2 regions of the Enterococcus sp. AMC2644 genome follow, and region 1 is predicted to be linked to the other one. Evidence: predicted binding sites of a transcription regulator. Region 1 holds the regulator's gene; the other holds the start of a gene.
What was found. Region 1 encodes LexA, which represses DNA repair genes until DNA is damaged. Its sites were predicted from a motif close to CNAACANNTGTTNG; they were not measured.
Positions count from the first base shown of each region.

Region 2: the regulator LexA is predicted to act here: its motif matches at 1,609-1,622, upstream of uvrB (excinuclease ABC subunit UvrB).

Region 1 covers NZ_CM177095.1:3,020,765-3,024,203, reverse strand. Annotated here, with positions in the region: gene AC4BC5_RS14665 (MFS transporter) at 1-595, shown strand, start outside; gene hemH (ferrochelatase) at 602-1,498, shown strand; gene lexA (transcriptional repressor LexA) at 1,543-2,160, opposite strand; gene AC4BC5_RS14650 (DUF896 family protein) at 2,334-2,576, shown strand; gene tkt (transketolase) at 2,678-3,439, shown strand, end outside.
Region 2 covers NZ_CM177095.1:2,737,530-2,740,968, reverse strand. Annotated here, with positions in the region: gene uvrB (excinuclease ABC subunit UvrB) at 1-1,536, opposite strand, end outside; gene AC4BC5_RS13305 (amino acid ABC transporter substrate-binding protein/permease) at 1,790-3,439, shown strand, end outside.

The DNA of each region.
Region 1 (3,439 bases):
AAGAGAAAATGGAAAATTAGCTGTACTATTTTCACGAAAGTTATGGCAAGTATCTGCTTATCGAACAAGTTTACTTGGAGGAATTACAACAGGTTTAGTGATGTCATTATTTGCTTTTTTACCTTCTTTTATGGAAATGACTTTCCATCTTGATGCGAGAAAAGCAGGATCATTGATGACTGTAATGGCAATAGGAACTTTTATCGGTTCTAAAATTGCTGGTATTTGGACAGATAGAAAAGGCGCAACAAATTCTACAATAGGAACAATGGGACTTGTTTTTGTTAGTTTGGTCACGATGTATTTTTCTGTTGTATCGTTCCAAATCTTCTTGATTGGTCTATTATTCTTTGGAATTGCTATTGGGGCATTGATGACTGTTCCTTTACAAGTGTTAGTAGTAGAAGCTTCTCCTAGAAATCGTAATGCTTCTTTGAGTTTATTATCTGTTTGTAAAAAGCTAGGAATGACGATTGGGATTACTATAATAGGAGTGTTAGCGCATGCTACAGGTTCTCTTGGTTTTTCACAGATGCTAGTTGGCTTAATGGTTATTACACTAATATTTATTTTTTATATGAGAAAGAAGGCATAATTTATCATGCAAAAGCAAGCAGTTTTATTAATGAGTTATGGAACGCCCAATAACACAGATGAAATTTGGGATTATTATACCCATATTCGTCATGGGAAAGAGCCTTCGCAAGAGCTTTATGATGAATTGGCTGGGCGTTATGAAGAAATTGGAGGTGTTTCCCCACTAGCTAAAATTACAGAGGCCCAACGCTTAGCTGTTGAAGAAAAATTAAATGCAACGAGTACAGTCGAATATCATGTATTTACTGGTTTACGTCACATTCATCCTTTCATTGAAGAGACAGTAAAAGAAATTGTAGACCAAGGATTTAAGGTAATCCATGGAATGGTTCTAGCACCACATGATTCTAGTTTTATTAAGCAATACCATGACCGTGTCGAAAAAGAGTTGGCAGTTTACCCAGAAATTTCATATATTGAGCATCGTCATTTTTGGCAACAAGAAGGATTTCAAATTTTTTGGTCAACTCAAATTCAAACTATTTTGAGTTCTGATAAGAAACAAAAATTTTTATTCACTGCTCATAGCTTACCAGAGCGTTTATTGCTAAATGGCGACCCATATGTCGATGAAATACAAAGTGCAGCTAAAGCAATTGCTCAACGAGTAGCAGGCTCATTGGACTTTGGTCATGCTTGGCAAAGTGCTGGCCGTACGGCAGATAAATGGATTGGCCCACGTGTAGAAGATGTGACAGAAGAACTATTAGAAAATGGATATGAAGAAATTATCTATTTACCTTTTGGTTTTGTTGCCGATAATTTAGAGACTCTTTATGATAATGATATAGAATGTAAGGAGTTAGTAGAGAAATTAGGTGGAATCTATCATCGCTTAGATATGCCGAATACACATCCTGATTTTATTGCTGGTTTAGCAGCAGAAATTCTTTCAAACTAAACTAAACAGAACCTCCAATCCTGTCTCTGGATTGGAGGTTCTGTTTAAAAGTGACGATACAAACCAACAACTAACCCTAAAATTTTAACGCTTGATAAAATAATAGGTTCCATATAATCATTTTCTGGTTGTAAACGAATATGTGTTTTTTCTTTATAAAACCTTTTACATGTTGCTTCATCATCATCTGTCATAGCAATCACAATATCGCCATTTCCAGCAATATCTTGTTTTCTGACGATTACTTGATCACCATCCAAGATACCAGCATTAATCATACTTTCACCACGGATAGTTAGCATAAACAATTGTCCGTTATCTTCAATTAAATTGGGAGGAATTGGGAAAAAGTCAGAAGCTTCTTCTACCGCCAAAATAGGTTCTCCAGCAGTTACCACGCCTAATAAAGGAATTTTTTGTTGTTGTGCACCAATCGTTTCTAAGCCGAGTGGAGTTAATTCAATTGCTCTGGGCTTTGTAGGATCTCTTTGGATTAAGCCTTTTTTTTCTAAACGTGATAAATGACCATGAACGGTTGAAGTGGAGGAAAGTTGAACAGCTTCACCAATTTCTCTCACGGTAGGTGGGTACCCTTTTTCACTGACCCGATTATGAATAAATTTTAACACTTCAAGTTGTCGGTTCTCTGTACGTTTTGCCAAAACGAACACCTTCTTTCCTATAGTTAAATCATTATAAAATGGAAAATATGACTAATATTATTAAATGTAGTGTAACATACGCCTTGAAAAAAATCAAACAAACGTTCGCTTTCTGTTTTGATTGTATTTTTTTATTCTTTTGTATAAGATGGAGAAGAAAGGGGCTTGATACCATGTTATCCAAAGAAAAAATAGATAGAATCAATGAGCTAGCTAAAAAGAAAAAAACAGAAGGTCTTTCTGAAAAGGAACAAGAGGAGCAACAAGCTTTAAGACAAGAGTATATTAAAGCTTTTCGAGGTGGAATGAAGCATCATATTGAGGGGATGAAAGTAGTCGATCCAGAAGGGAACGATGTGACTCCTGAAAAATTAAAACAAATTCAAAAAGCGAAAGGTTTACACAATAGAAAGTAAAATAAAAGATACCTATGCAAAAAGTGTTGATAATTGTAGAGGTATCTTTTATAATAGATGTGTAATATAGGTAAAAAAAACCTAAATAGGAGGCGTTAGTATTGTTTGATAAAATTGATCAACTTGGTGTTGATACGTTACGTACATTGAGTATTGATGCGGTACAAAAAGCAAATTCTGGACATCCAGGACTACCAATGGGGGCTGCCCCAATGGCCTATGCATTATGGACAAAACATTTGAAAGTAAATCCAAAAACTTCTCGTAATTGGGTCGATCGTGACCGTTTTGTACTTTCTGCAGGACATGGTTCGGCGTTATTATATAGCTTATTGCATTGTGCTGGGTACGATGTGACAACCGATGACTTGAAAAACTTCCGTCAATGGGAGAGTCGTACACCTGGACATCCAGAAGTGGGGCATACTGATGGTGTTGAAGCGACAACTGGCCCATTAGGACAAGGAATTGCAATGACTGTTGGGATGGCAATGGCTGAAGCACATCTAGCAGCAACGTATAACCGTGAAAACTTTAACGTTGTCGATCATTACACGTATGGTTTATGTGGTGATGGTGATTTAATGGAAGGTGTTTCTCAAGAAGCAGCTTCAATGGCCGGTCATTTGAAATTAGGTAAATTAATTGTGTTATATGATTCAAATGATATTTCTTTAGACGGTCCAACTTCAAAAGCTTTTACAGAAAACGTTGGTCAACGTTTTGAAGCTTACGGTTGGCAACATATTCTTGTAAAAGAAGGAACAGATTTAGCAGCTATTTCAAAAGCTATTGAAGAAGCACAAGCTGAAACAGACAAACCAACATTGATTGAAGTGAAAACAGTGATTGGTTTTGGTGCA
Region 2 (3,439 bases), 280 kb from region 1:
CTCACGCAGTAAATTAATTCCAACTAATACATCAAATTCTCCTAAGCGTAAGTCGCGAATAATTTCTGTACGTTCTAATGTTTTAATATCACTATGAAGATACTTTACTTTAATTCCTAATTCTTTGAAATAATCAGTTAAGTCTTCAGACATTTTTTTCGTTAATGTTGTAACAAAAACACGCTCATTTTTTTCTACACGTTCATTAATTTCACCAACTAAATCATCAATTTGTCCCATAATTGGGCGAACCTCAATGATGGGATCTAATAAACCAGTAGGTCGGATGATTTGTTGAACAACACTATCTGTCTGCTCATGTTCATAAGGCCCTGGTGTTGCTGAAACATAAATAATTTGGTTAACATGCTTTTCAAATTCTTCTAACCGTAACGGACGGTTATCCAGTGCAGAAGGTAAACGAAAACCGTAATCGACCAGCATTTGTTTTCTCGCACGGTCCCCATTGTACATACCTCTAATTTGAGGCATAGTCACATGTGACTCATCAATAACAATAAGATAGTCATCTGGAAAGAAGTCAATTAATGTGTAGGGTGGTTCGCCTTCTTGACGTCCATCCATATGTCTAGAATAATTTTCAATTCCTGAGGTATAGCCCATTTCACGCAACATCTCTATGTCATAATTTGTCCGTTGCTCCAATCGTTGTGCTTCTAACAACTGATTATTTTCTTTTAAAATAGTCAACCTCAGATCTAATTCTTTTTGAATAGAAGTAATAGCGTGTTCCATATGATCGCTATCAGTTAAAAAGTGAGTTGCTGGAAAAATTGATACATGCTCCGTTTCACCTAAAATTTCACCCGTTAAAGCATCCACTTCACGAATTCGATCAATTTCATCTCCAAAAAATTCTACACGTAACGCTCGCTCATCACGTGAAGCTGGGAAAATTTCTACAACATCCCCTCGTACACGAAAACGACCACGTTGAAAATCAATATCATTTCTTTCAAATTGAATTTCAATTAATGAACGCAACAACTGATCACGGCTAATTTCCATACCTACACGTAAAGAAACAACTTGCTTTTGGTACTCCATTGGTGAACCCAAGCCAAAAATACACGACACAGAGGCAACAACTATCACATCATTGCGTTCTAATAATGCACTAGTTGCAGAATGTCGTAATTTATCTATTTCATCGTTGATACTTGAATCTTTTTCAATATAAGTGTCACTTGAAGGAACATACGCTTCAGGTTGATAATAATCATAATAACTAACAAAATATTCTACGGCATTGTTTGGGAAAAACTCTTTAAATTCTCCATATAATTGACCTGCTAAAGTTTTATTATGAGCAATAATCAACGTAGGTTTATTAACATTTTGAATAACATTCGAAATTGTATATGTCTTTCCTGTACCTGTCGCTCCTAGCAAAATTTGTTCTTTTTTATTTGCTAGCACACCTTCTGTCAACTCTTTAATTGCTTCGGGCTGATCTCCTGCAGGTTGATATTTGGAGACTAATTCAAAATGATGAGTAGTATCTCTTTCAATCATAAAATGCATGCCTTCTTTCTTCTTTAAAAGTCTTGAATATCAAGACCATCTACTTTCATTATTTTAACACAGCGAACATACTTTCGCTATTTTTTCTAACTTTTCAATCAAAAAAGGTTATTATGTCGTTATTTCTGACATTGAATGTCAGAAGAAAAGATTTTTTTTGTAAATTCCGGCTATTTTCTTGCCTAGTGCAAAAGCTTTGATATATAATTTTGTAATATCTGACACTTAGGAGGAATTATTTAATATGAAAAGAAAAACTCTATTCATTTCATTATTTTCGTTTATAATGACGTTATTCTTTTTTTCTAGCGTGACAACACTCGCTGCTGAAAAAACTTATAAAATAGGTACGGATGTCACATTCGCCCCTTTTGAATTCCAAAACGAAAAAAATGAATACGTTGGGATCGATATCGATTTGTTAAAAGCTATCGCTGACGATCAAGATTTTGACGTTGACTTGCGCCCTCTTGGGTTCGATTCATCTATACAAGGAGTTCAATCAAATCAATTGGATGCTATGATCGCTGGGATGAGTATCACAGACGAACGCAAAAAAAGCTTTGATTTCTCTGATCCATATTTTGACAGTGGTATTCAAATGGCTGTAAAAGCTGATGATAATGACACCACTTCTTTAGATGATTTAAAAGGAAAAACGGTTGGTGCTAAAGTTGGTACAGAAAGTGCAACTTTTTTAGAAGACAACAAAGATAAGTATGAATTTGATGTCAAAAACTACGATGATGCAACTGGTTTATACGGTGCAATTAAAAATGGGACAGTCGTTGCAATCTTTGATGATTTTCCTGTTTTGGGATACGCTATTAACCAAGGCGAACAATTAAAATTAGTTGGTGAGCCAGAAAAAGGAAATTCTTATGGTTTTGCTGTTAAAAAAGGCGAAAATAAAGAATTACTAGACAAGTTCAATACTGGATTAAAGAAAATGAAAGAATCTGGTGAATACGATAAAATTGTTGCTAAATATATTACCTCTGGCACAGAAGAAGCTGAATCTGGCGAGATGAAAAAAATCGAGCCTAAGAAAGATTCATATATTATAGCTAGTGATTCTGCATTTGCTCCCTTTGAATTCCAAGATGAAAATAATCAATATATTGGAATTGATGTGGACTTATTAAATCGTGTAGCTGAACTACAAGGCTTTAACATTCGTTTCAATCACATTGGCTTCTCTGGTGCAGTTCAAGCAGTCGAAGGTAATCAAGCAGACGGTATGATTGCTGGAATGTCAATTACAGATCAACGAAAAGAATCTTTTGATTTTTCAGACCCTTATTTTGAAAGTGGCATTCAATTAGCTGTTAAGACTGGGACAACGGACATTACTTCTTATGAAGATTTAGATGGAAAAACAGTTGGTGCTAAAGTTGGTACAGAAAGCGCTGATTTCTTAGAAAAAAATAAAGATGAATACAATTATAATATTAAGTATTACGATGCTGCAGATCAATTGTATGATGCTGTTCGTGTTGGAGCAATTGACGCTTTAATGGATGACTATCCAGTAATTGGTTACGCAATTGCTCAAGGCCAAGAATTAGAAACGCCAATTGACCGTGAATCCGGTGGCGAGTATGGTTTTGCTGTTAAAAAAGGGCAAAATCCTGAATTAGTAGAAATGTTTAATGAAGCTTTAGCTGAAATGAAACGCACTGGTGAATATGATGAAATTGTTTCTCGCTATATTCAAGATGGTAAAAAAGCTGAAAGTAGCGTGAATGAATCGACATTCACTGGTTTAATTAAAAACAACTACAAAATCTTACTAACAGGTTTGGGTAAAACAATTGCTTTAGCATTAATTTCTTTTGCTTTAGCATTAGTAGTTGGTATCATCTTTGGACTATTTAGTGTAGCACCAATTAAA